One region of the Ruminococcus sp. RTP21484sp1_RTP21281st1_A8_RTP21281_210402 genome, then DNA from elsewhere that is predicted to be linked to it. Evidence: predicted binding sites of a transcription regulator. Region 1 holds the regulator's gene; the other holds the start of a gene.
What was found. Region 1 encodes NrdR, which represses ribonucleotide reductase genes. Its sites were predicted from a motif close to CACNANATNTNGTG; they were not measured.
Positions count from the first base shown of each region.

Region 2: the regulator NrdR is predicted to act here: its motif matches at 11,735-11,748, upstream of nrdD (anaerobic ribonucleoside-triphosphate reductase).

Region 1 is NZ_JBCPGE010000011.1:29,365-46,033, reverse strand. It holds gene AB5170_RS07195 (shikimate kinase) at 56-559, opposite strand; gene AB5170_RS07190 (YqeG family HAD IIIA-type phosphatase) at 556-1,059, opposite strand; gene AB5170_RS07185 (patatin family protein) at 1,215-2,075, opposite strand; gene AB5170_RS07180 (citrate/2-methylcitrate synthase) at 2,078-3,442, opposite strand; gene AB5170_RS07175 (aminotransferase class I/II-fold pyridoxal phosphate-dependent enzyme) at 3,583-4,800, opposite strand; gene gdhA (NADP-specific glutamate dehydrogenase) at 5,046-6,380, shown strand; partial or broken gene AB5170_RS07165 (transposase) at 6,582-6,848, shown strand; gene AB5170_RS07160 (leucine-rich repeat domain-containing protein) at 7,108-7,614, opposite strand; partial or broken gene AB5170_RS07155 (leucine-rich repeat protein) at 8,014-8,169, opposite strand; gene AB5170_RS07150 (hypothetical protein) at 8,185-9,657, opposite strand; gene nrdR (transcriptional regulator NrdR) at 9,982-10,431, opposite strand; gene AB5170_RS07140 (PRC-barrel domain-containing protein) at 10,633-10,890, shown strand; gene sigG (RNA polymerase sporulation sigma factor SigG) at 11,035-11,814, shown strand; gene pap (polyphosphate:AMP phosphotransferase) at 11,992-13,467, opposite strand; gene AB5170_RS07125 (LysE family transporter) at 13,826-14,419, shown strand; gene AB5170_RS07120 (TRAP transporter large permease subunit) at 14,541-16,669, opposite strand, start outside.
Region 2 is NZ_JBCPGE010000027.1:47,196-63,864, forward strand. It holds gene AB5170_RS13585 (hybrid sensor histidine kinase/response regulator) at 1-117, opposite strand, end outside; partial or broken gene AB5170_RS13590 (DUF6783 domain-containing protein) at 129-305, opposite strand; partial or broken gene AB5170_RS13595 (DUF6783 domain-containing protein) at 243-497, shown strand; gene AB5170_RS13600 (helix-turn-helix domain-containing protein) at 828-1,652, opposite strand; gene gnpA (1,3-beta-galactosyl-N-acetylhexosamine phosphorylase) at 1,923-4,085, shown strand; gene AB5170_RS13610 (LytTR family DNA-binding domain-containing protein) at 4,203-4,919, shown strand; gene AB5170_RS13615 (sensor histidine kinase) at 4,922-6,265, shown strand; partial or broken gene AB5170_RS13620 (DUF6783 domain-containing protein) at 6,290-6,364, opposite strand; gene AB5170_RS13625 (AEC family transporter) at 6,432-7,364, opposite strand; gene AB5170_RS13630 (hypothetical protein) at 7,400-7,657, opposite strand; gene AB5170_RS13635 (ABC transporter substrate-binding protein) at 8,138-9,367, shown strand; gene AB5170_RS13640 (carbohydrate ABC transporter permease) at 9,617-10,495, shown strand; gene AB5170_RS13645 (carbohydrate ABC transporter permease) at 10,497-11,360, shown strand; gene nrdD (anaerobic ribonucleoside-triphosphate reductase) at 11,793-13,982, shown strand; gene nrdG (anaerobic ribonucleoside-triphosphate reductase activating protein) at 14,059-14,568, shown strand; partial or broken gene AB5170_RS13660 (hypothetical protein) at 14,681-16,669, opposite strand, start outside.

The DNA of each region.
Region 1 (16,669 bases):
TATGCAGCCAAATTTTCCTGTTTTTCCCATATATTATGGCAAAATACTTTTGTATTCACGGAAGCTGTCCTTCAATTTCCTTGATTAGTTCCTCAAAAGGCTTCACTCCTGTCACAACTTCAATATCTGCAAATTTATGATAAATCGGATCACGCTGTTTCAGAAGCTTTTTGATCTTTTCATCCTGATTTTCGCCTTCCAGAAGAGGATTGCTATTTCCCTCAAGCCTCTTGCGGAGAGTCTCAGCAGACCCCTTCAGGTAAACAACTGTACCCAGCTGCTTAATATACTGCTCATTCTGCTCCTGAACCGGAAGACCTGCGCCAAGAGAAATCACTTTTCTTTCTTTATCTTCAATCAGAGCTTTCACAGTCATAGTTTCCAGAGCACGGTAATATGGCTCTCCAAATTTCTGTAAAATCTCCTTTACGGACATGTTCATCTTCTTAACGATCACCTTGTCCACATCCACAAATGTCAGTCCCAGGTCACTGGACAGACGTTTCCCCACTCTTGTCTTGCCAGACCCCATAAATCCGATCACCACAATATGGTTCATGAATTCTTCTCCTCCTTGGTATAAAAATGTAATACAATTTTCTCCAGATAGCGCTTCAGCACGATCTGGATCTCTTCCTTGGGATTGATCGGCTTTACCAGAATATTGCGAAGGCCAGCATTCTTAGCCCCCCATATATCGGTAAAAAGCTGGTCTCCGATAAAGACCGTATTCCCTGTATTCGTTCCAAGTCTCTCCATGGCTCTTTCATAGCCTTTTCTGGACGGCTTGGCAGCCATTTCAATAAACTGAGCGCCTACTGAAGCGGCAAAGGGTTCTACCCTTTTTTTCCTGTTGTTTGACACCAAGCAGCAGGAAAAGCCAATGTCACGAAGCTTCTGAAAAAGCCGGACAGCTTCCGGATCTGCCGGTGCCCCATGAGGAACCAGGGTATTGTCGATATCAAACAAAATTCCCCTGTATCCCTCCTGGTATAGTTTTTCATAGTTAACTACATATGCTGAATCCAGATATTCATCTGGAAAAAAGCGTTCAAACATTCTGTTACATCCTTTAATTCTTTTATTTTCTATGGTAATGCAGATTGCGGGGATGATTTTTCAAACAGACTCCGGCAACGCGCTTTGCAATGCACAGAAATCATGTATTCACATGATTTCGCGCCTGTTTCCCAAGAGGTTCTGTCAAGATCCCGTCACCTGCTTAGGTACGCCTGCAGTTCCTCATAATGGTCTTTCATCACATCATAACCATGCTGATAAAACGCCATCAGCTTCTCTTTGTTCGCCTCCGCACGCCCCACAGTGGGAATTTCCGGGCGGATGACAAAAATATGTCCTTCCCTCTCCCATTTTTCCAGAAGCTCCAAAGTCCGGTTGTAGCTGCGGTAACGATTATATAAAGTGTTCAAAAATTCCGGATAATGACGAAATGCAGCCACATAAAGCGGAGTGCTCTTTCCCGGTTTCTTCTTGCGGTAACCCATATTTCGGGTAAGGATCACCACGTTCTTTCGATATCCCTTCTCCATGGCATGGATCAGGGGAATCGAATCTGCAATGCCGCCATCCAGATAAGGAACACCGTCAATCTCTACCATGGGACTTACAACGGGAATACTGGAAGAAGCCCTTCCAATATCCATCAGGCGACGTCTGTCATGCTTCTCAGTCATATATTCCGCATCACCAGTCTGGCAGTTGGTCACTACCAGCTCACACTCCGTATCTGACTGAAAAAAAGTATCAAAATCAAACGGAAACAATTCATTTGGATATTTGTCAAACAGCATATCCATGTCAAAAAGCTCATGCTTCTTAAGAGCTTCCTTAGTAGCAATATAGCTGTTTGCCTTATCCTCTATGATCATGCAGTCTCTGGTCCTTCCAGGCTGCCAGGATACATAATCAAGAGCATTGCAGGAACCAGCGGAAACACCCACCACATATGGGAATTTCACCTCTTTTTCCATAAGATAATCCAGAACCCCTGCTGTAAATACTCCCCTGCTTCCCCCGCCCTCCAGGACCAGGGAAGACTGATGCTTCACTGTCATTCTTATTCACGCTCCTTAAGCGGTACGTATACAGCCGGAGCCAGAACGTTCTTGTAAGCCGGACGGATGATTTTGTCTGTATTGATCAGTTCTTCCATTCGGTGGGCGCTCCAGCCCACAATACGTGCCACTGCAAAAATCGGTGTATACAGCTCAAGAGGCAGATCCAACATGCTGTAAACAAAACCGCTGTAAAAATCCACGTTTGCGCTGACACCCTTGTAAATATGGCGCTCCTCGGCGATAACCTCCGGAGCCATTTGCTCTACCATCGCGTAGAGATTGTATTCTTTCATACGGCCTTTTTCTCTGGCCAGAGTCTCAACAAAGCCTTTCAGTACCTGGGCACGGGGATCCGATACCGAATAGATCGCGTGTCCCATACCATAAATAAGACCTCTCTTATCAAAAGCTTCTTTGCGAAGCAGTTTCTTCAGATACTCTCTTACTTCCTTTTCGTCAGAAATATCCTTCACATTCTTCTTCAAATCCTGGAACATACTTACAACCTTAATATTGGCACCACCGTGCTTCGGACCTTTCAGAGAACCGAGAGCTGCTGCGATTGCAGAATAGGTGTCTGTTCCGGATGAGGAAACAACGTGTGTAGTAAATGTAGAGTTATTACCACCGCCGTGCTCCATATGAAGGATCAGGGCAAGATCCAGGATCTTCGCCTCCAGATGAGAATATTTCTTATCCGGGCGAAGCATACGGAGGATATTCTCCGCTGTGGAAAGTTCTTTCTTCGGATTGTGAATATAAAGGCTCTTGCCGCATACATAGTGATTGTAAGCCTGATATCCATAAACAGATAAAAGAGGAAATACACTGATCAGATTCAGGCACTGTCTCAGTACATTCGGAAGGGAAATATCATCCGGCTCCTTGTCATAGCAATAAAGTGTAAGCACACTTCTGGACAGGGCATTCATAATGTCCTTGGACGGTGCTTTCATGATAACGTCCCTTACGAAATTCGTAGGAAGGGAGCGCTGGTTCGCCAGAAGCTTGGTGAAATCCTCCAGTTCCTCCCCATTCGGAAGCTTGCCGAACAGTAAAAGATAGGTAGTTTCTTCGAAGCCATATCTGTCATCTTCAATAAATCCCCTGGTCAACTCCTTGATGTCATATCCCCTGTAGGAAAGACTGCCCGCACAGGGCACTTCCTTGCCGTCAACCACCTTCGTGGCGCATACATTGGAAATCTGCGTCAGACCCGCCAGGACGCCCTTACCATTGATATCGCGAAGCCCTCGCTTTACATCGTATTTCTGATAAAGAGACAGATCCAGGCTGGAATGCTCCTTGCAAACCTCTGTCAGGTTCTCTATTTCCGGTGTTACTTTCATCTTAAATCCTGTCATTCAAATAAACTCCTTTCTTTTTAATCCGTCCGATAATCCGTTCCTCCCTCAATTATTAATGCTGTCAGAGTCAGAAGCGGATGCTTCTGCTCCGGCATTGTAAATGGATAATCTGTGACTGCCATTGTTTTATTATCTTCTTATCGCTGTTTATAGGTGGACAAGAAATCCTTCAGCTTGTCCATAGCCTTCTCCAGCTGACGCACATTCGGCAGATATACTACGCGGAAGTGGTCAGGACAATTCCAGTTAAAGCCCTTTCCCGGCACCAGAAGCACCTGTTTCTCATGTAAGAAATCAAGAGCAAACTGCTCGTCATTGTGAATATTGAATTTTTCTGTATCGATCTTCGGAAAAATATAGAACGCAGCCTTGGGCTTTACGGCTGTGATTCCCGGAATGTCATTGAGTGCCTTGTAGATAAAATCTCTCTGCTCATAAACTCTTCCGCCTGGCTGAATGTACTCATTTACACTCTGGTATCCACCAAGTGCAGTCTGTACAATGGACTGGGCCGGAACATTGGAGCAAAGACGCATGGAGGAAAGCATGTTAATACCTTCAATATACCCCTTCGCCTTATTCTTGGCACCACTTAAGATCATCCATCCAATACGGAAACCAGCGATCATATGGGACTTGGAAAGTCCGGAAAAAGTAACGCAGAATACGTCTGGTGCAAGGGATGCAATAGAAGTATGCTTATAGCCATCCATGATCAGACGGTCGTATATCTCATCTGAAAAAATGATCAGCTCGTGCTCTCTTGCGATCTGCACGATCTGCTCCAGGATCTCCTTGGGATAAACTGCTCCTGTAGGGTTATTCGGATTAATGATAACAATCGCTTTGGTCTTGTCTGTGATCTTGCTCTTAATATCATCAATGTCCGGATACCATTCAGACTGCTCATCACAAATATAATGAACTACATTTCCACCTGCCAGAGTCGCAGTAGCTGTCCACAAAGGATAATCCGGTGCAGGGATCAGAATCTCATCCCCGTTATCCAGAAGTGCCTGCATACAGAGATTGATCAGCTCACTGACACCATTACCTGTATAAATATCACTCATGGTAACCCCGGGAATTCCTCGAAGCTGGGCATACTGCATAATGGCCTTTCTTGCGGAAAAGATTCCTTTGGAATCGGAATATCCCTGAGAGGTACGAATATTGCTCAGCATGTCCAGAATTACTTCCTGCGGTGCAGAAAATCCAAATGGATATGGATTGCCGATATTCAGCTTCAGAATCTCCATTCCATCCTCTTCCATTCTGGCCGCTTCATCCACTACCGGTCCTCGCACATCATAAAGTACGTTATCCAGTTTACTGGACTTCTCGAATGTTTTCATTTATTTCACTCCTCATCTTACTACTTATGGCCGGCATATCTAATATGGAAAAAAATCTATATCTGTCTTTTTCCTACTCCGGCATAATGTATTTCTTGCTATCTATCATCTCATATTTGGCTCATTTTCGCAAGCCTTAATGAAATTTTTGGAAATATGAAAAAAACTCTTTTCATTTTTAGCACTTTAGTGTATAATAGCGTCGTTAAAAAATTTTACACCTATCTGGATGAGGAGGAATTACAATGTCTTACACAGAAGAAGTATACGAAAGAGTCGTAGCACAGAATCCAGGTGAGCCTGAATTTCACCAGGCAGTAAAGGAAGTTCTGGATTCCCTGAAGGTCGTAATTGACAAAAATGAAGAAGAATACCGCAGCATGTCCCTTCTGGAGCGTCTTGTAGAGCCGGAAAGAATCATTTCCTTCCGCGTTCCGTGGGTAGATGACAAGGGCGTTGTTCAGGTAAACAAGGGATATCGTGTACAGTTTAACAGCGCTATCGGACCTTATAAGGGTGGTCTTCGTTTCCATCCGTCAGTAAACCAGGGTATCTTAAAATTCCTTGGATTTGAGCAGACATTTAAGAACTCCCTTACCGGACTTCCAATCGGTGGTGGTAAAGGTGGTTCCAACTTTGACCCGAAAGGCAAATCTGACAGAGAGGTTATGGCATTCTGCCAGAGCTTCATGACAGAGCTTTCCAAATATATCGGTGCTGACACTGATGTTCCGGCTGGTGATATCGGTGTAGGCGGACGTGAGATCGGTTATTTATTCGGACAGTACAAGAGAATCCGCGGATTATACGAGGGTGTTCTCACAGGTAAAGGACTTACCTACGGCGGATCTCTGATCCGTACACAGGCTACCGGATATGGTGTTGTTTATATGCTTGATGAGATCATGAAAGCACATAACGATTCTATTGATGGAAAGACATTCATCGTAACAGGATCCGGAAACGTTGCAATCTATGCTGTAGAGAAAGCTCAGCAGCTTGGCGGCAAGGTTGTTGCTATGTGTGACTCCAACGGATATATTTATGATCCGGAAGGAATCAAGCTTGACATTGTGAAAGATATCAAAGAAGTAAAACGTGGACGTATCAAAGAGTACGCAGACCGTGTTGAGGGTGCTTCTTACACAGAAGGTACCGGAATCTGGAACATCAAATGTGATGTATACCTTCCATGTGCTACCCAGAACGAGCTTGCTCTTGATGGTGCTAAGACACTTGTTGCAAACGGCTGCAAATATGTAGTTGAGGGTGCGAACATGCCTACTACTCTTGATGCTACAACTTATCTCCAAGAGAACGGTGTTCTGTTCATGCCTGGTAAAGCAGCTAACGCTGGTGGTGTTGCTACTTCTGCTCTTGAGATGAGCCAGAACTCCATGAGACTTTCCTGGACAGCAGAGGAAGTTGATGCGAAGCTTCATGGAATCATGGTAGACATCTTCCACAAAGCTGATGACGCTGCTAAGCGTTATGGTATGAAAGACAACTATGTTGCCGGTGCTAACATCGCCGGATTTGAGAAAGTTGTAGATGCTATGAAAGCTCAGGGCATCTGCTGATTCTCTGTCATCTGAAGTTTCAAAAAGACAGGTCCGCTGCGGCCTGTCTTTTTTATTCCATTTAATACTTGTTTATACAGAAAAAAATCCCCGCTCTCTGGCGAGGATTTCAGACTGTAGACAAAGCCCTGCTTTTGCAGGGTTTTGCTATTGTTGGAACCGCTTTTCTGCTATAATGAATATCAGAAGGGCGGTGTTTTTTATGATGACGAAAAATACTGTCCGGATAACGGTCGTCCCAGTATGGATACCGTCATGCTGATAAAGATACCATTCATTCAGTATCTCTATGGGATAAAAAGCATGCGTCAGACCATGAAAGAGATCGAGGTAAACGTTGCATACCGCTGGTTTCTCGGACTAGACATGTTAGATCCAGTACCTCATTTCTCTACATTTGGAAAGAATTATACCCGCCGTTTCAAAGATACAGACCTTTTTGAGCAGATCTTTTCAAAGATTCTGGAAAAAAGCACGGATGGAAATGAAAGCCGGGCTTACCTTTGCATGCATGAATCTGAAAAAACTGGCAAAGATTCTGGAAAAACGAGGTTGGAACACAGCCAGATTTTTGTTGATTTTGAAGAAAATAAAAAGAAAAGAAGTTTTAAAAGAAAAATGGTGCTGGCCATAATCCCCAACACCAAGTTTGTCTACAGTCTGAGCCGGTGTTTTTAAACACCGGCTTCATTTGTTATATGGCAGCTGCTTCATAAAGAAAAATGGCTTATTTACTGATTTTTGCTTTTGCAGAAAGTCCCTTACTCTTGAAGAGCTTTTTGTAGGCGGAAAGCTTGCTTGCTGGTACTTTTACTTTCAGCTTCTTGTAGTTGTTTCTGCCGGCTTTGGTGAAAGCACTTTTTCCTACGGTACCGGAGGTAAGCTTCTTGGACTGAATGCTGACAGAAGTAAGGGCCTTGCAGTCGTAGAATGCTTTTTTGCCAATGGAAGAAACTTTGGAGCCAATCTTTACAGTCCGTAAAGCACTGCAGCCCTGGAAAGCACTGGTGCCGATGGAAGAAATATTCCTGGCAATGGTTACTTGTCTTAGCTTCCGGCAGTTTTTGAAAGCTCCGGAAGCAATGGCTGTGACTTTATAGGTCCGACCGTTTGCCTTCACAGAGGAAGGAATTGCTGCAGTCGTGATGGCTTTGGACTTTGACCGCTTTAAAGTAACAGAGGTACCATTTTTATTAACTGTGTAGACATTGTAAGAATCACTGAAGGATTTCACTACTGTAGTCTGAGGTTTATCATCTTTGTTATTTGAACTTGAGGTAATCTGGAAATCTAAGGTAATAGTTCCAAAATAGTTGTTCTGGCCTGCAATGGTTACAGTGGCAGTTCCGACTTTTTTGTTATTGCTGTAGGTAACTTTATAATCCTGTCCTTCTATAAGTTTTTGCTTTCCAAGAGTAATAGTTGGAACTGGTTTTAGAGCTTTTCCAGTATAAGCATAAGTCGCTTTAACTCCGGTTACAGATGCCTGAGAAAGGTCGCAGGCATAACCAATGTTGTTCTTACGTGCATATGTGATGGCAGCTGAGTTAGGGGAGGCATAAATGGTAGCGTAGTATACATGACCGCCGGAATACCAGTAGGAGCCTTCCCATACAATGTCATCCCCGATGTTGATTACGCTGTCTGGCAGAGTGACTGTTTCAAGATTAGAGCAGAAAGCAAAAGCTTCCTTTCCAATAGTGTGGACACCGTTTTCAATTACGACTTCCTTCAGATTGGGCAGATAATTAAATGCATTTTCTGAAATACTGGTAATCCCGGATTTTATAACTATTTTTTTTACCTAATTTTTCATGGACTTCCATGCCGTGCCGCTCCAGAAACTGTAGCCGCCCTGAGTGGAAGAAACGGGGAAACGATCGTTTTCATCCGTGGAGATATTAAGTGCACCCTGACCGGAAATGGTGAGAACACCATTTGCAAAATCCCAGGTAGCATTTTCACCTGCAGTACGGTAAATCTTTTTGGAGGCTGTGCCGTCATTTGCATCAATAGAGTAAAAATTAACAGTATTGGCATTGGAGGCGTAGTAAACAACCTTGGAATCTTTAACGACAGGCTGGCAGTCGGATACGGGCGCAGCAGTGGTGTATTCCCTGCTAAGTACATTTCCCTTACCATCAACAAAGAGGTAATGAAGAGTACTGGAAGAAAGCGAATCATCAGCAGCTGCGTAATTTTCTGACGAAGAATCGTCTGTATTTTCATATTCTTCCCAGGAAATCATGAAACGGTTTTCTGTGATTGGAGTGATCTTTACCCCCATAAAACTCTTTCCATTGCCAGTGTAGTTGGTAAGGTATTTTACAGAGGTTGCTTCTTTTGAAAAATCGGAAACAGGAGTAATTGTAAGGTAAATATTATGAGGAGTGTCACTTGTCACATTGTCATACTGGGACTGGTCGATGGTCGTTCCGATACACAGTACACTGTCAGCAGAAACAGCCATACCATCTACGCTTGCGTAGCAGTTCAGTGCCCATACGGAAGTACGGGAACCACCATAAGGAAGAAGCTCGATAGTTTTTTTATCAAGGGTGGAACTGTCGTATCTGGAAAGTTGGGTACAGCGGGAACCCTCGCTTTGCTCCAGAACATACAGATAAGAGGACTGCGATTTGATATACTGGGCAAAGGAGTGCCACAGATCACAGCTTACGATCTTTCCGGTCATGGAAGCCTGGTCAACGGCAATCATAAGGAATCCCTGATGTCCCTGTCCAACAGATTCATCTACATAGCCTTCATGACCGGTTACAATATAGAGAGTTCCGTTGGTTTCTGTCATTTCCACACATCCGTAATCGAATGGATAACGAACCTCTCCTCCAAATAAATCCGGATTGCTTGTAATGGAAGCCGCACCGCTGCGATTCCAGTTTGTATCATATCGGATGACACGGATAACCTCGGCGGAATTATCTTCGGCGGTGTTATTTTGTCCCTCTACCAGGTAATATCCATCAGATCCTGCATAAAAACCACCCCATAAAGGAAGCTCCATGGGAATTTCTCTTTTGTCTGTAATCTGCAGGCTGTTGTCATAGTATTCAATACCGACGCTGTTTGTTTTGCGGAATACTCGCATATAGCCGTTGGAAATAGAAATAAGGTCAGAAGAACGCCTTAATTTAACACTAAGGTTATCTTGCGCAGTAGGGGTGAGAGAGGCTGCCTGTACCTGTCCTGGAAATGCCAGCAGATATAAAAACAGACAGCAAAATAATAGGGATGTCAGTTTTTTGATCTTTTTCATAAGTTTCTCCTTGCTGTGTTGCTTTTCATGATTCTTATTATAATAAGTTTTGGGTAGAGTTGCAATCATAATGATAATGTTTACAGCAGAAAAAGTGAAAAGCTGTAAAAAACAGCAATTCTACATTTTTTATGGAGATTTCTGACATGGCACCTACCTGTGGAACTGTTTTGTGAGACTCATCAATAATAAGAAGGAAATCATCACCAAAGTAGTCCAGAAGTGTATAGGGCGGCTGTCCTGGTTCAAGACCGGAAAGATGCCTAGAATAATTTTCGATTCCGGAGCAGAAGCCGGTTTCCCCGCTCTCTGGCGAGGATTTTTCTAATTTAAAAATTTCTTCAGTTCATCCATAAAGGTGCTGACATCTTTAAACTCCCGATACACAGAAGCAAATCGCACATACGCCACCGAATCCAGATCTTTTAAATGGCTCATCACGATCTCTCCGATTTTCGTGCTGGAGATTTCTTTATCTTCGGCATTGAAGATGTCGCCTTCTATGGCATCGATCATGGCTTCCAGCTTATCGCTGGCAATGGGACGTTTATAGCAGGCGCGGCGGACGCCGTTGATCAGTTTATTGCGGTCGTACTGCTCACGGTTCAGATTCTTCTTGATTACGGTTAACGGGATTGTCTCCACGTTCTCATAAGTGGTAAATCTTCTTCCACAGGAATCGCACAGTCTTCTGCGTCTTATGGAATTGGTCTCTTCCACTGGTCTTGAATCTACTACTCTTGTATTATCCTGATTACAGTATGGACATCTCATGTATGTATTTCCCCTTCCTCATGGCTCCCCTTCTGCCATACAATCCGGGCAGCAGACTTTCCTCTTTTCTGTTCGCTCAGTAACATAAAACGGACTGAATTACCTATTTCTTATTATACTTTAATCATAGAAAGTATGTCAATAAACTCCATACATATTTTCAGACTTTTTGCATAATATCATAAAAAACAGGTGCTTTTCATGCGTATTTGCGAATTAAAGCAAAAAGAAGTGATCAATATCTGTACCTGCCGTACACTTGGCTGTCCGGTGGATGTGGAATTTAACTGTGAAACCGGATGTATTACTTCCCTTGTGGTTCCCGGACCTGGCAGTTTCTGCTTTTGTTTCTGGGGAGCCGGAAGTGAATATATAATTCCATGGAATTGTATCCGGCAGATCGGAGATGACATTATCCTGGTAGAAATTGATGAAAAGTATTGCTGTAAAAAAGATTAATGCTATTTTCCCAATTGTCAAGGGGCAATAATTTTTATATTTTCCCGAAAAAAGAATATTTATCCTCCCACGTGAGAATCATTGTTACTGTTCACTTCGTTCTCAGCAGCACGCTTCGCGATGCACAAAAGGAGGATTCAAATAATGGCACTTAACAAAGTTGAAATTTGCGGAGTCAATACATCGAAGCTTCCGGTACTGAAGGCAGAAGAAAAAGAAGAGCTTTTTCGCAGGATCAAGGAGGGTGATGAAGAAGCCAGGGAACTTTACATTAAAGGAAATCTGCGACTGGTTCTCAGCGTGATCAAGCGTTTTTCCAACAGCAGCGAAAATATGGACGATCTTTTTCAGATTGGCTGCATTGGGCTTATAAAAGCAATTGATAATTTTGACACTACATTGAATGTAAAATTTTCTACTTATGCAGTGCCTATGATCATTGGGGAGATACGAAGGTATCTTCGTGACAATAACAGTATCCGGGTGAGCCGGTCTCTGCGGGATATTGCTTATCGTGCAATTTATGCAAAAGAAACCTATATGAAAACAAATCTGAGGGAGCCTACCATTGCGGAAATTGCCAGCGAAATAGGGATAAATAAAGAGATGATCGTATATGCTATGGATGCGATACAGAATCCGGTGTCACTTTTTGAACCGGTTTATACGGAAGGCGGGGATACGCTTTATGTGATGGACCAGATCAGCGATAAGAAAAACAAGGAGGAGACCTGGGTAGAAAATCTGTCCCTCCGGGAAGCTATAAACCGGCTGAATAAGCGGGAACGGCATATTATTGATCTGCGTTTTTACGAGGGCAAAACCCAGATGGAGGTGGCCCAGGAAATCGGGATTTCCCAGGCACAGGTCAGCCGGTTGGAAAAGAATGCACTTAAAACCATGCGGAATTATCTGAGAGCGTGACGGAAATCATGGATCCCGGCATTACGAAATTCGCTCCTTAAATGGTCTGCTGCATGAATATATATTGCAAAATCGCTGGTTGTTGACCAGCGATTTTGCTTATTATGCTGCTATTCCAGAATACGTTTAAAAAAGGCTTTCTGAAGGATGTACATCATAATTTGTAATAATGATTTTTCAAACACGCTCTAATGCCTTTTCCAATTCTTTTATTACAATCTTAAGAGCTTTAATTCTCGCATACTTCTTGTCTACAGATTCCAGGATATGCCATGGTGCATAGGTGGTGCTTGTCTTGGCAAGCATTTCATCTACAGCACCTTCATAAGCATCCCATTTTTCGCGGTTGCGCCAGTCTTCGTCGGTGATCTTCCACTGTTTTTCAGGATTGTTCTGACGGTCGGTGAAGCGGGCCAGCTGGGTGTCTTTGTCGATCTGGACCCAGAATTTGATAATCACGGCACCCCAGTCGGACAGTTCCTTCTCGAATTCATTAATCTCGTTGTAAGCACGTTTCCAGTCGTTCTCGCTGCAGAAGCCTTCCAGACGCTCTACCATTACGCGGCCGTACCAGGTGCGGTCGAAGATGGCAATGTGACCGTCTTTGGGCAATCTGGTCCAGAAGCGCCAGAGGTAGTGACGCGCCTTTTCGTGAGGTTCCGGGCTGGCGATTGGATGGACCTCAAAGCCACGGGGATCAAGGGCTTCTGTGATCCGCTTAATATTGCCTCCTTTTCCGGCTGCGTCCCAGCCTTCATAAGTAATGATCACCGGCACACGCTTACGGTACAGACGGTTATGCAGTTCGCCCAGCTTCTTCTGGAGATGCTTCAGCTCTTTCTTGTATTCTTCATCCTCGATCACCTTGTCTGTCAGTTCGATTTCCGAAAGCTTCGGCATTTTCTCAAGCGGAAAAATGTTTGGGAGAAGCGGTGCGCTGTGTGTGCTGTTCTGCAAGGCTACCTCAATGTTATTTACCATTATTTCAAGAACCTGAAGTTCTACGAAGTTGCGGTCTTTTGCATCAATAATATACCATGGTGCAATAGAAGTATTCGTATCTGTCAGATAGCGGTCGAAAACCTTCTGGCAATGTTTGTAATGTTCGTTCTGCCACTTGTCAAAGGCATCCACACGCCATTTTGTATCCTGCTCTTTGTTAAGCTTCTCAATACGTCTGGTCTGCTCTTTTTTGTCAATCTGCATGAAAAATTTCAGAACCAGATAACCGTTGTCTGTGAGCTGTCGCTCGAAATGTTTGATGCTGTCGATCCGCTTTGCATACTCCTCTTCTTCCAGACCGTTCAGACAGTCTTTGCAGGTCTGCTCCATCCAGCCAGAATCCAGAAAGGTAAATTTGCCGGCTTCCGGAATCTGATTGAAATACCGGTACAGAAATGGTCTGCGCAGTTCATCCTCTGTAGGCTTTGACATGGTTGCTACTTTAAAGAAACGGGGATCAATGTATTTGATTACTCTGCCGATTGTGGTACCTTTGCCAGAGGCACCCCAGCCTTCAAAAAGTACCAGCACAGGCAGCTTGTGTTCTTTCAGCTTCATCTGCTGCTGATACAGCTTCTCGCCAGCTTCTTTAATCCGTTTCTTCAGCTCCTCTTTTTCCGGAATCTCCTCCGGAATCCAGGTTTTCAGCATAAACACGTCCTCCTCATATACTATTATTTTCAAACACAAATCAATCTTTCCTGTTAAAAGTAAATTCTATTTTTTTCATAGCCACCTTATTTTCTGCATTATAACATAATCGTTCCCATTTTGCACAAATTTAACAAACATTTAACCGAATTTCGATTACAATAGTTACCGGTCACTGGGAATGTTACCAGTAAACAGTAACCTGGGAAGTTCTGCCTCCCCTTATATACAATCCGATATTTTTGTGTTATTATTAAAAATCATATTTTGTATAGGGTTTACGAACACATAGCGTTTTGTATATTGCACCTTTCTTTTCGTAGCTCAGATGTTTAAACTTACCTAAGGAGGAAGTCCCATGCCTTTATCTGTCTTCATAGAAATGACCCTGTCTGCCATCCTTACCGTCTGGTCGCCTGGCCCCAATAATATTCTTTTGCTGTCCACAGCCAGCAAATATGGCATTTCCGGTAATATCCGCTTTATGACTGGAATCTGGAGCGGATCTCTCACTTTGATGTGTCTTTCCGGACTGTTCTGCAGTACTCTTGGAAAAATCATTCCAGGGATCCAGCCGGTTATGAAATATTTTGGCGCAGCTTATGTACTCTATCTTGCCTGGCAGACCTGGCGCAGGATTCCGCCCGCTGGCAATGTCCAGGACAAAAAGCCAACCTGGCTGATGGGATTTTTCCTGCAGCTGATAAATGTAAAGATCATCATCTATGGGCTGACCATGTTTTCCGCTTATATTCTGCCCTATGAAGCAAGGATTCCTATGCTGTTTTGCTTCGCTGTATATCTGATGTTTCTTGGAGCCCTTGGAAATCTGATCTGGGCATTTGCGGGAAATGTACTGAAAAGATTTTACAGCAGCCATTATAAGCTGATGAATGGAATCATGGCCCTGCTGCTTGTGTGGTGCTCTCTCAGGATCACCGGATTACTGTAAGACAAACAAAAAAACACCTCCCGGAATATGTTGGTTACTCACATTTCGGGAGGTGTTTTCTATAAGGCACTGTTCAATTTATTGAGGCACATGTATCAAATTGATACACGCTTATGCTGTCTTACTTAAATGCATCCACCAGTTCCTGACCATCGTCATATCCCTGGTTTTTCAGTTCTTCTACAAACCACTGGTCTACGCCTTCTACCGCCTCTTTAAAGGAATCAATATCCATATCCTCTTTTGCTGTAAAGGTAACGCCATTTTTCTCTTCCCAGCGATTCATGATCTCATTGGCCCCGGAGCGGTTAATGTAACGCTCATACTCAACAGCCATTCTTCCGGCCTTGTCTACAACAGCCTGCTGCTCTGGTGTAAGGCCATCATAGATATCCTGATTGATACAGAAGAACAGACAGTCATAGATGGCATCCCACATGGAGCAGTATGGCTGAACCTCCTGTACACTGGCTGCGTCGATTGCAGGAAGCGGATTCTCCTCTCCCTCTACGGTGTTCTGCTGAAGAGCTGTGTAAGTCTCAGACCAGTTCAGGTTGGTTGCATCTGCCCCCCATCTCTTATAGCATTCCATAAGAAGATTGGAGCCTGCAACACGGACTTTCAGGTTCTTCATATCGTCCACAGATTTTACTTCACGCACACTGTTGGTCAATTCACGGAAGCCGTTCTCCGCAATACCCATGCAATGCAGTCCATACTCACTGAGGATTTCCTTCATCTTCTCTCCTGCTTCACCGTCAAACTTGGCATCTGCGTCTTCCACAGAATCATAAATAAACGGCAGGGAGACTACGTTAAATCTCGGATCAAATGCAGAATAAATCAGGTTGGAATGCATGGAAATCTGTACTGGGTCTCCGTTCATCAGTGCCTGGATTCCCTCGGACTGGTTTCCGTTTGTCAGCTGGTCTGCTGCATATATGTTTACTTTTACTTTTCCACCTGTAGCTTTTTCCATCAGCTCTCCGAACTTGCGGCCTCCATCAGCCCAGGTAGAAGTCTCAGTTGTGGAGCATGCAAAATTCCAGGTAGTCTCCTCCCAGCCAAGGTCACTGTAATCGCCAATTCCGGTAAATGCCTCTACCAGCTCTTCTGCATCCTCGTATCCCTGGGATTTCAGTTCCTCAATGAACCACTCATCTACACCGTCAACAGCTTCCTTAAAGGACTCAATGTCCATATCCTCTTTTGCAGTGAAGGTAACGCCGTTTTTGTCTTTCCAGCGGTTCATGATCTCTTCATCACCGGAGCGGTTGATGTAACGTTCGTACTCTACGGCTTTCTGTCCTGCCTCGTCTACAACAGCCTGCTGTTCCGGTGTAAGACCATCATAAATCTCCTGGTTGATACAGAAGAACAGGCAGTCATAGATGGCATCCCACATGGAGCAGTATGGCTGAACCTCCTGTACACTGGCTGCGTCAATTGCAGGAAGCGGATTCTCCTGTCCCTCAACTGTGTTCTGCTGAAGGGCTGTGTAAGTCTCAGACCAGTTCAGGTTGGTTGCATCTGCGCCCCATCTCTTATAGCATTCCATAAGAAGGTTGGAGCCGGCAACACGGATTTTCAGGTTTTTCATATCATCCACAGATTTTACTTCACGGACACTGTTGGTCAGTTCACGGAAACCGTTCTCTGCAATACCCATGCAATGGAGTCCGTACTCACCAAGAATTTCTTTTAATTTCTCACCAGCCTCACCGTCAAATTTGGCATCTGCATCTTCTACAGAGTCATAAATGAACGGCAGGGAAACTACGTTAAATCTTGGATCAAATGCAGAATAGATCAGATTAGAATGCATAGAAATCTGTACCGGGTCTCCGTTCATCAGTGCCTGAATTCCCTCGGACTGGTTTCCGTTTGTCAGCTGGTCTGCTGCATATATGTTTACTTTTACTTTTCCTCCTGTGGCCTTTTCCATCAGCTCGCCAAACTTGCGGCCGCCGTCCGCCCAGGTAGAAGTCTCAGTTGTAGAGCATGCAAAATTCCAGGTGGTTTCCTCCCAGTCAAGATCACTGTAGTCTGCGATCTCATTGAAGGAATAATCCCCGTCTCCGGCTGCAGAAGCTGCAGATGAGCCGCCGTCACCAGAGGAAGAATCTCCGGAATATGCACCATTTTTAGCAAGTGCTCTCGGAAGAGCCGTTGAAGTTACCGGAATATAGGTAACCACAAGAAGCACGGCCACACAGGCTGCCAGCATGGGCATAACTGCTTTTGAAATTT
Region 2 (16,669 bases), on a different contig from region 1:
CCTGGCATTGGTATTCTCATCCAGCCTCAGTATCTCATATTTACCGGAATTAAGATCTATCCGGTATAAAGATACATACTCTGGCAATAATCTGCTTAAGACATATTTTTCTTTCACAGGATAATCATTTACCTCCTGCCTCGGATCGTCTGTCTTTGTTTTTTCTCGTGAAAGCATAATACCGTTTTAATTTTATCCTTTCTTTTGCTGTTAGAGCGTGTTTGAAAAAGGCTTTCTGCAAGATGTGCTTCACAATTTGTGGGAGATTTCGCCCGGATGAGGGCGCCGTAGCGGGCTACGGCAACTGAATTCGGGCGAAATATACCGCAAAGTGGGGCGTGCAGATTGCGGGAATGATTTTTCAAACACGCTCTAGCATTTGTTTTTGCATGCCAGGCACAAACCACCACGGACGTTTCTGGTGGAGCCGCATAACTTACAAACCTCTGTTATTTCTGGTTTCCAACTGCTGTCCAGCCTCTTCAGGCCTCCGCTGACCTGATCCAACGCTTCATCATCCAGCTCAACAGCTGCCTGACTCATAGGCTTCATGCTCTCTTTTTTGTCATTCACTTCTTTCATAATAGTTTCCTCCTGTATATGATTTTAATATGATTTCACTTTTTACTATAGTAATTATACAAGTTTTTACTTGTGTCTTCAACTGTTTTTTGGCATTTTAGCCAAAACGTTACTGGTCACTCCGTGACTAGTACATCGAAAATTAAGTATCTGCTATATTGACGCAGGATGATTTCGTGCCGCAATTCTCGGGTTTTCTGTGAACCTTGTTCACAAAAAACGCCTCGCGGAAATAATATCTCTGTTTATTCACGCCTGCTTCGTCTGTACTCCATAGCCGTCATACCGCAAGATTTCCGAAAACTCTGCGCCAGATAGCTCTGGGAAGAAAAGCCTGCAAGATGGGCAATGTCAGAAATATCGTGATCTGTATTTTCCAGAAGATTTTTGCAAACCTCAATCCTGCGCCGGTTCAGATAATTAATGGGAGAAATCCCATAATATCGGGTAAACTCGTGGCTTAGATAATACTTATTCAGATGACTTAATGAAGCCAGCTGATCCAGATTGATATCCTCCCAATAGTTGGAATCCAGATAGCGCTTGATCTGTGCACACTCTTTACTTGGATGAAAAGAAGGCACCAGCTGGAAGCCGGAATCTGTAATCCTGCGAAGCTGGGTAATAAGAATGGAAAGCGTGTGTCTGCAAATCTCTTCATAACCCTCTTTTTTTTCATCTAATTCCTGAAAAAGGGAGTGGAAATAAAACAAAAGATCTGTATTAATCTTCCGGCAGTTGAAAATCTGGAATTCCTTCTGATCCCGGAAAGAAAAACTGATTCCATCCACTCCTACAGTATAATAAGAAAGGGGCGCAGCGCTCTGAGAAGTTTCCGTGTGCAGGATATGTGGATTGATAATGACCAAATCGTCCCTGGCAATGGAAAAGCGCTGATTTTCTATAAGAAATTCGCCGCTTCCTCTGGAAACATAAAAAAGCTCCGTAAAAGCATGGGTATGAGAAATGCTTGGCCAGTCCTCTTCGTATCTGGAGGATGAGGCATTCACCAGAACTGCTTCTGTAGAAAGTGGATTATCATTGGAAAAAGAAAAGGAACGTGTACTCATAGATTCTCCTTATGTATCATAAACTATAGTTTGTTGTCCGCGCTGTCAGCTCCCGATCTTTCGAATACAGTGTTTTCAAACAACAAGGAATAAACACTCGCACACTTAGAGTACCATGAAACGGAAAATACAGCAAGATTTCTAAAAACCATAGCAACAACTCTGTTGAAAAACAGCTGTCAAAAACGTATTCTTATATTACAGAAAAAACAACTATCAAACAATATTAACAACCTTTGTAAATAAAAAAGAGAAAAGCGAGGTCGCAAAATGGAACAGAGAAAAGGCAGAGTTACCATTCCTACCAACCTGGATGTGGTAAAGGAAACACTGGATATTATGAATGAGTGGGGCGCAGATGCCATCCGTGACTGTGATGGAACCGAATTCCCACAGGAGCTGAAGGACACCGGTGCGAAAATCTACGCTACCTACTACACCACCCGAAAGGACAATGCCTGGGCAAAGGCTAATCCGGATGAGATCCAGCAAATGTACATTATGAGTTCTTTCCACACCGCAACATCAGACAAACTGGAGATCCACCTTATGGACCACCTGTACCCGGATATGCTGAAGGTGAACACACGCGATGATATCACAAAGTGGTGGGAAGTAATCGACCGTACCACAGGAGCAGTGGTTCCGGCAAGTCAGTGGCATTATGATGAAACGAGCGGAAATGTGGTAATTACACCTGTAAAACCGTTCCATGAGTATACCGTCAGCTTCCTGGCTTATATTATGTGGGATCCGGTACATATGTACAATGCAGTGGTAAACGACTGGAAAGATGTAGAGCCGCAGATCACCTTTGATGTGCGCCAGCCAAAAACAAGAGCTCATTCCCTGGAGCGCCTCCGCAGATTCCTTGATACCCACCAGTATGTGGATGTGGTACGCTTCACCACCTTTTTCCATCAGTTCACCCTGATCTTTGATGAGCTGGCAAGGGAGAAATATGTGGACTGGTTCGGTTATTCCGCATCTGTCAGTCCATATGTGCTGAAGCAGTTTGAAAAAGAGGTCGGCTATCCATTCCGCCCGGAATACATTATCGACCAGGGCTACATGAACAATACCTATCGCATTCCATCCAAGGAATTCAAGGACTTCCAGGCATTCCAGCGCCGCGAGGTCGCGAAGCTTGCAAAGGAAATGGTAGACATTGTCCATGAATATGGCAAAGAAGCCATGATGTTCATGGGTGACCACTGGATCGGTATGGAGCCATTTATGGATGAGTTTGCTTCCATCGGTCTTGATGCTGTGGTTGGAAGTGTAGGAAATGGTGCAACCCTGCGTCTGTTCAGCGATATTAAAAATGTAAAATACACGGAAGGACGATTTCTTCCATACTTTTTCCCGGACACCTTCCACGAAGGTGGAGACCCGGTGAAAGAGGCGAAGGTAAACTGGGTAACTGCAAGGCGTGCCATTCTCAGAAGCCCCATCCAGAGAATTGGTTATGGCGGATATCTGAAGCTGGCTCTTCAGTTCCCGGATTTTGTCCAGTACATTAAAGAGGTCTGCCAGGAATTCCGCACCCTTTATGATAATATCCAGGGTGTGACTCCTTACTGCGTGAAACGTGTTGCTGTGTTAAACTGCTGGGGGCGCATGCGTTCCTGGGGTAATCATATGGTACATCACGCAATCTATTACAAACAGAATTACTCTTATTTTGGCATTATTGAGGCATTAAGCGGTGCACCCTTTGATGTATCCTTTATCAGTTTTGATGATATTCTGGCAGATAAGGATCTGCTGAAAAAATTTGATGTTGTGATCAATGTAGGGGATGCGGATACTGCGCAAAGCGGCGGCGAGTACTGGGTAAATGAAACCATTATTACTGCTGTAAAGGAGTTCGTTTACAATGGTGGCGGTTTCATCGGAGTTGGCGAGCCTGCAGCCCATCAGTGGCAGGGAAAATTCTTCCAGCTGGATGATGTACTGGGTGTGGAAGAAGAAAGAGGCTTCAATTTAAATACCGATAAATACAACTGGGAGGAACACAGAGACCACTTTATTCTGGCTGATGCAGAAGGTGATGTGGACTTCGGTGAGGGCAAAAAGAATATTTTTGCACTTCCGGAAACCCGGATCCTGATCCAGAATGACCATGAGGTACAGATGGCAGTAAAAACCTTTGGAAAAGGCCGCGGTGTTTACATCAGCGGACTTCCATACAGCTTCAGAAACAGCCGTGTGCTCTACCGTGCGGTTCTCTGGTCTGCATCTGCCGAGGACGAACTGAACCGATGGTATTCCACCAATTATAATGTAGAGGTCCACGCTTATGTAAAGAATGGCAAGTACTGTGTCGTAAACAATACTTACGAGTCACAGGATACAGTCGTCTATAAAGGAGATGGCAGCAGCTTCCCGCTTCATATGGATGCAAACGAAATTAAATGGTACCAGATTTAATAGTCATAGGTTTATTATAATTAAACCACATCATATTTCAATAATTCTGTCACGAAGTGTTGGAAAATGGCGCGAATGGTATTATAATAAACCTATCACAAAACAAAGGAAACCATTATGAGAATTGCAATTGTTGATGACATTAAAGAAGAGCGTGACAAGCTCGCAGACGTACTGACGAAACAGCTTTCCAGACGTGGGATTCACGTAAATTTATTTGAATTTGAAAATGGAGAAGATTTTCTTATTGCGGCAAAGGAACGTCCTTTCACCGTCGTTTTTCTGGACATCTACATGAGTGGTGCAAATGGGATCGAGACTGCCAGAGAGCTTCGGACATTTGACTCGGATGCACTTTTAATTTTTACTACCACTTCTACGGATCATGCTCTGGATGGGTTCAAGGTCCGTGCCATGCACTACCTTGTGAAGCCATATCCCGAAAATGAAATTTCAGACCTGATCGATGAGGTTCTTTCCCGGATCCCGGATTCCGGAAAATACATAGATATAAAAGTAAATGGAAGCAATGTACAGGTTCCGTTTCGACATATTATATACGCAGAACATTTTTCCCATATGATCCATATTCACACTACCGGCGGCAAAGAGCTGATCACCCGCCAGTCCTTCGAAGCCTTTACTGCATCCCTGAAAATGGATCCAAGATTTTATCTTTGCAGCAGAGGCGTTGTGATCAATCTGGAGCATGCTGTTGATTTTGATGGAGCCCTGTTTATCCTGGACGATGAAACCCGGATTTCCGTCAGCCGGAAGCTGGTTAAAAATGCAAGACAGACTTTTATGGATTTTCTGTTTCAAAGGGGACATTGAATATGAATACTATATTAAGACCTGTTCTGGAGCTTACGGTAATGATTTCTGGTCTGTTCCTTGCCTATCTGCCGGTACAGACCTATCTGAAACAACCGCCCGGCAGACTGGCTGCATGGCTTGCACCTCTTCTGGCAGGAATCTGTCTCCTGGAAGGAGGATTTTGTTACTTTCTTAACATTCCTACCAGCTCAGTGCTTTTTCCCACTCTGCTGGTACTGATGCTGATCTATCACAAAAGCCTGACTATCTCTATCTGGAAATCCGGCAGCATTTTTCTGGCAGTATGTGCGGTCTTTGCCTGTGTAAACAGCCTTTCCAGAGCAGTGAATGCCATTGTGGCAGAAAGACTTGGACTTCCGGAAACAGAGATCTGGTTTCACACCAGTGCCGGTATTTTTTACAATGTAATATGTCTGCTGTTCGTTGCTGCCGCCTGGTACCCGGCCTCCCATGCAGCCCGCACTATGATCGATGACGAAAATTTAGCCCAGACCTGGTATGTTTTCTGGATACTGCCACTGATTTTTATAGGTCTGAATCTCTTTATGATTCCCAAATATGAGGGAACTCTGTATACTGGACGTATTTTGCAGGGCTACATTGTGATCAGCCTGATGCTTCTTGTAATTCTCATGCTGTTTTACACAATGTTTCTTATGATGGCCAACAGCCTGAATAAAAATGCAAGGCTTCAGCAGGAAAATCATTTTCTCTCCCTTCAGCAGGCACGATATGAGAACCTTTGCTCTGCCATAGAGGAGGCAAGGCAGGCACGACACGATATCCGCCATCACTTTTTGCAGCTTTCTTCCCTTGCGGAAAAGGGAGATCTGGAAAAAATAAAAGAATACCTTTCCAATGCAAACAGTAAAATTCCAGACTACGACCTGCATTTTTGTGAAAACCAGGCGGCTGACAGCGTGATCAGCCATTATGCCGCTCTGGCAAAACGGGAGAACATTCCTTTCCAGGCAAATGCAGCTCTGCCAGCCCACATTTCCATAGACCAGATTGATATGTGCCTGGTCCTCTCCAACCTTCTGGAAAATGCTCTGGAAGCCAGCCTGAAAGCAAAGCCTTTCAACAGGAGAATCCATGCAGAGGTTTACCTTCATCATAAGCACCTTCTCCTGATCCAGGTGGAAAATACCTTTGAAGGGAAAATACAGGAGAAAAATCATATTTTCCAGTCGTCCAAGCGTCCCGGAAACGGAGTGGGAATCCAGTCTGTCCGCCACATTGCAGAAAAGAATGGAGGGGACAGCAGCTTCACTTATGAGAATGGTATTTTTACTGCTAAAATTATGCTGCGCATACAGAAAACAGCCGTTTCTCATCCATAAGCAAAGCAGAGAGGTTTCATGCAGACACACTCTGGAGCGTATCTGAAAAATCATTCCCGCAATCTGCACGCCCCACTTTGCAGTATATTTTCCCTGAATCCAACAAAAAAAGAAAGCTGCAGAACAATATCAAAGATGATACTGTCTGAAGCTTTCTTTTTCTGTATCAATAGACTACAAATGCCATAACCACATACACCAGTATGGATACCAGGCAATACAGAGAATTGGTGGTGGAAACATAAGCGCTTCCATCCTCACTCTTCAGGAAGGTCTGCATACTGAATGTGGCTGGAGCGGACATGTAGCTGATCACTGCAAGGTTCAAAAGCAGGTGATCCCCCACTATGTAATGAATTGCCAGCAGCACTCCCCCGATCATGACTGCCTGAAGAAGAATACGAAGTACAATGGTCCTGATACATGGGGAAAAAAGTTTCTTATCAAATTCAATGCTGAATCCTACCACCAGCAGAATAACTGAGGTTATGGAAGTGGTGAGAATGCTCTCCACACTTGTATAGGTACCTGCAAACGGTCCGGCAAGAAGCTTCTGCACCACACCGGTAAGTCCGGCAATGATTCCCAACACACTTGCAATAAACGCCGGTGTACGTATTGCACTGGAAAACAGTTTTCCCGGATCGATCTTTTCCCCGTTTTCCACCTGTCCGAGCATTCCCATATAGACGCTGAAGCCAAACAGAAGACCTGCAATATCCAGCACAGCGATCTGGGAAAGGTTCTCCGCTCCGCAAAGGCTGGTATATAAAGGATAGGCCATGGAACCGCCTTCGTATACACTGACCATAAAGGGCAGATATTTCCGGTAACGCTCTGCCGGCATAAGCGGGCGGAGTAAAAAACCGATGCTAAAGGAAACAACCAGCATTACAAACATGATTCCAACCAGAATTCCGGTTTCTTTATTATAATCTGCCGTAGCAAGGGCATGGAAAATTGCTACAGGAAGCATGATCTGGGTCACCAGAAGCTTCATATTGTTAATTCCATTCTGATCCAGCAGTTTCAGCCGCTTGCAGGCCATACCCAGAAGGATCATTACCAGTACGGGCAAAATAATTTCCAATACTTTCATTTTATGCACGCTTTCTATGTTTGTTTATAGTTCTTTTATTCATCAAAATCGGTCTCAAATACTCCCTCAGGCGTACGCATGGTAAGAACCCCGAGATTAAAATCATCATCCATTACCGTGATATGATACTCAAAGATTACATCATCCTCAAACTTGGACAGCAGAATATAGCTTCCGTTCTCTTTTCCCTCGATCTGGTCGCAGATATCATCATACACATCTGCACCGGAAATCTCACGCGGATAACCGGAAGCTTTGATTTTTTTCTCAATTGCAGCGTATAATTCTTCCATTTTATGTTCTGCAGCAGTGCATGCCATTAGGGCTTACCCTCTCAGTTCTTTTTGACTGCCGCATACTCCTTTCCTGAATTTTTTTCGATTAAATATGATTGTATAATATCCGCCCCTGAAATGTCAAACCACATTTTAACCAAATCCTGGTTATCGTAATTTCTTCGTGAGCAAAGAAATCCTGATTTGTATGATTTCGTACCATACTTCTCGTTTTTTGTATAATTTTTTATAAATTATCTGTTATTTTATTCTACTCTCTACATTTTTTCCATGGCTTTTGTGGTTTTTTGTTTTTTCTTTTGTGTATTTCGTTGTGTTTTTCTTTGTTTTTGATATTTTTCATTGTTTTTTTTCACCAATTTCTGTTGACATCTGACTGTTTTTGTTGTATGCTATTTTCTACAGAGAGGCACTCCATTTGGTACAAGGATGTATCTATGGAATGCCTCAACTCGTATCTAAAGGGAGGTAATACTTATGAAAATGAAACAGGTTTTAGCAACAGGCGCAGCTTTATCAATGGCTCTCTCCATGGCTCCGGTCACCGCATCCGCCGCAGACAAAGTAGACATAAACGTCATTGCTGCACAGTATGGCCAGCAGACTGCTGACTGGTGGGCGAACTTCGTGACAGAATTTAATGAAGCAAACCCGGACATTAACCTGAACGTAGAGGTTGTTTCCTGGAACGATATCTACACCGTAGTAAATACCCGTATCGCCAATGGCGAAGCTCCTGATGTCCTGAATATCGACGTATTCGCAGATTATCAGGCAGATGATCTCCTTCTTCCGATCCAGGACGTTGTTTCTGAAGAGACCTACAGCAAGATGTACGATGCATTCCTTGCACAGTCTGAAGTAGACGGAACTGTATGGGCTATCCCGGATCTTGCATCTGCACGTGCTATGTACTATAACAAAGACATCCTTGATGCAGCAGGCGTAGAAGTTCCTACTACATGGGATGAGCTGAAAGCTGCTTGTGAAGCCCTTAAAGCTTATGATGACAGCATTTATCCATGGGGTATCGATATGACTACTGACGAAGGTCAGGCAGCATTCGCATACTACACCTGGAACAACGGCGGCGGATTTGTTGACGATGAAGGTAACTGGACACTGAACAGTGAGCAGAACGTTGAAGCAATCCAGTACGCAATCGATCTTGTAAATTCCGGTTACACAAACACCGATCCTGCTAACGATACCCGTTACGATCTGCAGGATATGTTCGGCGCAGGTAAGGTTGCTATGCTCATCGCACCGAACAGCTTACCTACCTACATTGCTACAGGCGGAAATGAAGTAAACTACGGCGTTGCTTCCATTCCTTCCAATACAGGCGAGTCTGTATCTGCAGGTGTTATGGACCGCTTCATGTGCTTCGATAACGACTACTCAGATGATGAGAAAGCTGCTATCTCCACATTCTTTGATTATTTCTATGATGATGCCCGTTATACAGAGTGGGTTGACATGGAGGGATTCCTTCCGGCAACCAAGTCCGGCGGCGAGGCTCTCGCAGCAGCTAACGAAGATATGGCAAGCTGGATTGATATCTTAGACAGCTGTAAATTCTATCCAACAGCGAAAGCAGAATGGGCAGATGTAAAACAGGGCGTTATCAACGTAGAGCAGAATGCTCTTCTTGGCGGCGACGTTCAGGAATTACTGGATGACCTTCAGGCAGAAATCGCTGGCTGATCTTAATCCACTGTTTTTCCCATTACGAGGAAGATAATGGGCCGGACTTACGGGTCCGGTCCATTTTTAAGTTTGCGAAGCAAACGCTACTTCTTGTGCCAGGCACAAGAAGGTTCCACCTTTTTGCGAAGCAAACGCTGCTTCTTGTATTTGTCACAAGAAGGTTCTGTTTTTCTGCGTAACAAACGCCGTTTTCTGTGCTTGTCTGCGCAGCGTCAACGCTATTTTTATAAAAAGAGAGGTATCCCTGTGAAGAAAAAATTCAAAAAAGTGGAACCATATGTATGGATCCTGCCAAGTGTCCTTCTCATGGCAATTTTCATCCTGGTTCCTATTATCTTTGTATTCCGTATGGCCTTAAGCGACGTCAGCAAAGCTGGTCTGATCAAAGGCTTCGCCGGATTGGAAAATTTCCGCAAGGTAACAAGCAGCCCTGTTTTTGCCATGGTGCTGAAAAACACCCTTGTGTGGACCGTTGCCGTAGTCGGCATCTCCACACTCCTTGGATTTATCCTTGCGATCCTCCTCAACAATGAATTTAAAGGCCGTAAGCTTGCACGTGCCGTTGTTGTTTTCCCATGGGCCACAACCCTGATCGTTCAGGCAAGTATCTGGAAATTCATCATCGACACAGATTACGGTACCTTAAATACACTGTTGATGAAGCTTGGCATTATTGACCACGCTGTGAACTGGACTCCTACTGCCGGTGCTTATTTCGCCTGGGAAATTGCCTGCGGTATTTTTGTTACCATTCCATTTGTAACCTTTACCGTACTTTCCGGTCTGCAGAGTATTGATGCCAGCTACTATGAGGCAGCAGCCGTAGACGGAGCCAGTTACTGGCAGAAAATGTTCCAGATCACCATCCCGCTGGTACGTCCGAATCTTACCATCAGTACCATCCTGAACATTATCTACGTATTTAACTCTTTTCCGATCATATGGACCATAACCAAGGGTGACCCTGCTAACCGTACCGACACCCTGGTTACCTATCTGTACAAACTGGCCTTCTACAACGGCAAACAGGGACAGGCAGCAGCCGTATCTGTTATCGGCTTCCTGATTCTTCTTTTCTGCGCCAGCCTGTACATGGTTTCCGTACTGAAGAAAGGAGACGAATAATATGGCAAACACCAATGCTTCAGTTAAGAAAAAAAATACCAGAAACACAGTTTTGCGTGTATTGCTCTATGTAGTGATCATCGCCATCTGTCTGATAACTTTATACCCATATTTTGTAACTGTATGTACTGCTCTTAAAAGCCGCGCGGAAATCTTTTCCATGAATGGAACTATTTTCCCTGTTGAGGCCATCTGGTCCAACTTCACAGACGTATGGAAGCTGGCTCCCATGAGCAATTACATGATGAACTCCATTGTGATCGCAGGAGGCTCCACTCTTCTGGCTATGGTCTGCGGTATCCCAGCTGCTTATGCCCTGTCCAGAATGAAATTCAAAGGCCAGACTGCTTTTCTGGGATTTGTTATTGTCTCCCAGATGTTCGCACCGGTTGTACTTCTCATCGGTATCTACAAGGTTATGATGGCGTTCCATCTTACCAACAGCATTATCGGCCTGATCTTTATCAACGCAGCATTTAACCAGGCATTTGCTATCTGGCTGCTCCGCGGTACTTTCCTGAGCATCTCCCCTGAGATGGAGCAGGCTGCCACTATTGACGGCTGTAACCGCGTACATGCCCTTTTAAGGATCCTTCTGCCTGTTGCTGCACCTGGTATCGTTACAGCGCTTATTTTCGTATTTATCAACGCCTGGAACGAATATACAGTGGCACTGACACTGATCTCCACTGATACCTTCAAGCCTCTCACCGTTGGTATCAATATTTTCAACGGTTACAATATGATCGAGTGGCAGTATCTGTTTGCTGCTTCCCTCTATGCAATTGTTCCAGTTGTGATTCTGTTCGTCGGAATCGAAAAAAATCTGGTTGGAGGACTCACTTCTGGTGGTGTCAAGGGTTGATTTTTATTTTTTTCCAAGTATAATAGAGGAAGATGCGGACGCGAGAAAGGGTTGCCCAGGGCAGCCCTTTGTTCATGCCCCATAACTATTCAGAAGGCAGTATTCCGCCAGGTGTTTTTGTGAACATTGTTCACAGCTGCGGCGCGAAATCATACAAAGCATGTTACTGGTCATCCAGTAACTGTTTTATTGTGTACGGTAAAATTTCACATACGGAATAACCCCGATGATTCCGCACATTTCAGGAACTCTATACCGGAGATCACCGAATGATTCTTCTGTCCTGCTGACGAAAATTCAGCACATTTCACAGATTTTTAAAATCAATGGTTTTGACCTTGACTTTTCTGTAGAATACTGTAATATTGATAGTGCACAACATCTAGTATGTAATCAAAGATTTAAACACAATATATGGAGGGATTTGAAAGAATGAGTACTGAGGTCAATGCAAACGTCATTAAACGAAATGGCGTGGAAGTTATTTTTGATAAGGCGAAGATCATCAACGCCGTTGAAAAAGCGAATGAGGAGGTTTCTAAGCTTCACAGGCTGAGTCATTACCAGATCACAGCGCTTGCTGATATGATTGCCACCCGTGCCCTTGAATCCTCCCACGCTGTCAATGTGGAAGATATTCAGGATATGGTAGAGACCGGCATTATGGAGATGCGCGGTTATGAGGTTGCACAGAAGTATGTGCGCTATCGCTACAAGAGAGAGCTTACCCGCAAGTCCAATACCACAGACGACAGCATCCTTGCTCTTCTTGACCAGATTAATGAGAATGCCAAGCAGGAGAACTCCAATAAGAACCCTACTATTAACTCTACCCAGCGTGATTACATGGCAGGCGAGGTCAGCAAGGACCTGACCATGCGTGTTCTTCTTCCTGAGGAGATCGTAAAGGCTCACGACGAGGGAATCATTCATTTCCATGATTCCGATTACTACGCACAGCGTGAGCATAACTGTGACCTGATCAATCTGCAGGATATGCTCCAGAACGGCACGGTTATCAGCCAGACACTGATTGAGAAGCCTCACAGCTTCTTTACCGCATGTAACGTTACCACACAGATCGTCGCACAGGTAGCCAGCAATCAGTACGGCGGACAGTCCTTCTCTCTCGCCCATCTGGCTCCTTTTGTAGACATCAGCCGCCAGAAGATCCGTAACAAGGTAATCGAGGAACGTAAGGCTTGCGGTGAGCCTCTTGATGATGAGATCATCCAGAAGGTATCGGAACGCAGACTGAAGGATGAGATCCAGAGTGGTATCCAGACGATCCAGTACCAGCTGATCACTCTTATGACCTGTAACGGACAGGCACCATTTGTAACGATTTTCATGTATCTTGATGAAGTTCCGGAGGGACGCACCCGTGATGACCTTGCACTGATCATCGAGGAAGTTATGAAGCAGCGTATGCAGGGTGTTAAGAACGAGCGCGGTGCGTGGATCACACCTGCATTCCCGAAGCTGATCTATGTGCTGGATGAGGATAACATCCACGAGGATTCCAAATATTGGTACCTCACAGAGCTTGCAGCGAAATGTACTGCCAAGCGTATGGTTCCGGATTACATCTCAGCCAAGATCATGCGCCAGTTAAAAAACGGCAATGTTTACACCTGCATGGGATGCCGTTCCTTCCTTACCGTTGAGGAGAAACAGAAGAACCCGGACGGTTCCTACAAGTTCTACGGTCGTTTTAACCAGGGTGTTGTTACCATTAACCTTGTAGATGTAGCCTGCTCCTCAGACGGCGATTTTGATAAGTTCTGGGAGATTCTGGAGGAGCGCCTGGAGCTTTGCCACAGAGCACTCCGCTGCAGACATGAGCGTCTTCTTGGCACAGTTTCCGATGTTGCCCCGATCCTGTGGCAGTATGGTGCTCTTGCACGGCTTAAGAAGGGTGAGACCATTGACAAGCTTCTTTATGACGGCTATTCTACGATCTCACTTGGATATGCAGGTCTCCATGAGATGTGCATGAGAATGTACGGAAAGCCTCATACAGACCCTGAGGTTCGTCCGTTTGCGCTGAAGGTTATGCAGCGCCTCAATGACAAATGTGCCCAGTGGAAGGCAGCTGAGAACATCAGCTACTCTGTATATGGCACTCCGATGGAATCCACCACATACAAGTTTTCCAAATGTCTCCAGAAGCGTTTTGGCATCATTCCAGGAGTTACGGATAAGAATTATATTACAAACAGCTATCACGTTCACGTTACTGAGGAGATCGACGCATTCTCCAAGCTGAAATTCGAGTCTGAATTCCAGAAGCTTTCTCCAGGAGGAGCCATCAGCTACGTGGAAGTTCCGAATATGAAGCAGAATATTCCGGCAGTTCTCTCTGTTATGAAGTTTATCTATGATAACATCATGTATGCAGAGCTGAATACCAAGAGTGATTTCTGTGATGTCTGCGGATATGACGGAGAGATCCAGATCAAAGAAGACGAGAACGGCAAGCTGATCTGGGAATGCCCGAACTGCGGTAACCGCAATCAGGACAAGATGAGCGTTGCCAGAAGAACCTGCGGATACATCGGTACCCAGTTCTGGAACCAGGGACGTACCCAGGAGATCAAGGATCGTGTATTACATCTGTAATAAGTAATGGTTTCCGGGTTTTCTGCAAGATGTGTGTATTTGATTATCAGGCACAGGAGGAAAAGAGGAATCAGTTATGAACTACGGAAACATTAAATCCTACGACATAGCAGACGGCACAGGCGTGCGTGTAAGCCTGTTCGTATCTGGCTGCAGGCACCACTGTAAGGGCTGTTTTAACGCACCTACGTGGGATTTTAACTACGGTAAGCCATTTACCCGGGAGACTCAGGATAAGCTCCTGGAGCTGCTTGCTCCGTCTTATATAGAGGGCTTCTCCCTACTCGGCGGCGAGCCATTCGAGCCAGAGAATCAGCCTGTTCTGGCAGAGCTTCTGGAAGAGATCAGGCGTACCTTTCCGGATAAATCCATCTGGTGTTACAGTGGATATCTTTTTGACAAAGATATGGTTCCCGGAGGTAAGATCTACACTCCTTTTACAGACCGGATGCTTTCCTGCATCGACGTTCTGGTAGACGGAGAGTTTATTCAGGAATTGAAAAACCTCTCCCTTCAGTTCAGAGGGAGCAGCAATCAGCGAATTCTGCATTTAAAAGATGGTAAGCTTATTAAAGAAGGCCTGTGATACGGGTCTTCTTTTCTTATATCTGCATTCAAATAGTTGCATAAGTTTTTACATCTGGGTAATCGAAAATCCCCCTCCTGTCTAACAGGAGGGGGATTTTATTACACTTTATTTATTTTGCTTTCGCATATTTTGGTGTGCTGTAAGAAGAATAGATTGGAACACCTGCTTCGTTGTTTCCAACGGCGCGTACTTTGTAATAATACTTGGTTCCAGCTTTCTTGGAGCTCTTGTCAACATATTTCACTTTGGAGCCTTTTGTAATAGTTCCTACCAGTTTGTATCCGGAACCTTTCTTAGTGGAACGGTATACCTGATATCCGGTAGCTCCTGTTACTTTCTTCCAGCTGACAGTAATCTTGCCCTTTGTTGCTTTCGCTTTTGGACTGGTTGGCTTCGCGATCTTTGCTGTGGAAACTATAGCACTTGCAGATTTGCTTGCACCACTTGTATATGTTTCATCAGCAGAATCTTTGTACTCATAGGACTTACCATTCTTGTAAGCAATTACATAATAGTAATATTTTACTCCTGCTTTCGGTCCTTTGTACTCTGTGCTTGTTGCACCATTATAGGTGTACTTGATCTCGCGATCTGTAATAGTCGTTTCCTTCAGTTCACTAACGAATTTGTATCCGCTGACTGTTGTGGAATCAGCAACATAATTCGGGACAGTTGCACTGGAACCGTAACTATAGCTGTAAGAATTGCTGTCTTTGTTATATCTGTTCCAGGAAGAGGTGGTTCTGTATACACGATAGTAATCAGCACCTGCTACCGGATTCCATGTTACAGTAATACTTCCATCTGCTTTGTTTGCAACAGCTTTTACATTGCCAGGAGTTGCTAAAACAGGATTAACTGTTGCTCTGATTTCATTGCTGTATTCCTGTCCTCTGTATGCACGTACACGATAGGTTGTTTCCGTATCTGCTGCCGGGAATGTAATGGAAGATGTGGAAGCTTTCAGTGTCTTATAGGTTTCCCATGCACCAGTCTCTTCATTTCTCTTCTCAACCAGATAACCCTTTCCTGCATATACCGGCTGCCAGCTTAACTTCATCTTACCGTTTGCATAAGAAATTCTGTTAACGGTAGTCATCTCGAAGCTAAGATTTGCATATACACCTTCATCAATGTAATACTTGCTGTTTCCTACAGTCTTGTATGCTCTTACAAGATAGTAATAATCCATACCGCTCTGAAGCTTCTTGTCTGTATAACTGGAAGCCTTTGCACTTGTAGTCTTGATCAGTTTATACTTAGCAAAATTGTTGGTCATGCCAGCTGCTACAGTATCTCCAATAGAAGATCCTTCACATCTGTAAATCTCATATCCCTTAGCACCTTTGATCTTGGTCCAGGACAGTTTTACAGAAGTTGTGCTCTTAGGTGTTGCTTTCAGCTTCAGCGCACCGCCCCAGGTAGTAACCTTATTATAAGCCCATGCTCCATAAGTGGTCTTGCCTGTTTCGGAATCATAATAATATGGTCTTACTCTGTAAGTATAGGTAGTATCTGCTTTCAGTTTGGTGTTCTTATAAACGCTGTCTGTAGTTTTGGCAATTGTTTTATATTTCTTGCCATTCTTTCTCTGGATCTGATAGCCGGTAAGCCAGCTTTCTGATCCGCTTTCAGCGCTCATCTTTAAGGTAACGGTCTTAGCTGTGATAACATTTGTTACAGATATATTCGGCATACCAGCGTTAAATGATGCTGTATTTGTGTATGCACTGTATTTCTGTGCAAGTGTAGCTGCCTTATCATTTTTTACACGGGCACGCACATAATAGGTCTTGCCTGGTGTAAGTGATTCAAAGTAAAGTGTTGCCTTATTATTCTCACCAGAAATACAATCTGTAACCTTGTAATCATTTACAAATTCAGGTGATTCGGAATACCAGAATTCTACATCTTCTTCTTTTCTTACAGTTCCGTCATAGGAGAATACATAACCATCCGGTGTTTTCTCAACCAGCTTCAGGTTGCTGATCGCTGAAGTGGCTTTGGAGACATTGACAGCTACTACATTGGAAGGAGTACCGTATTTCTTGTTTCCGCTCTTGTCTTTTACATAAGCGACAACTCTTACATAGGTTGC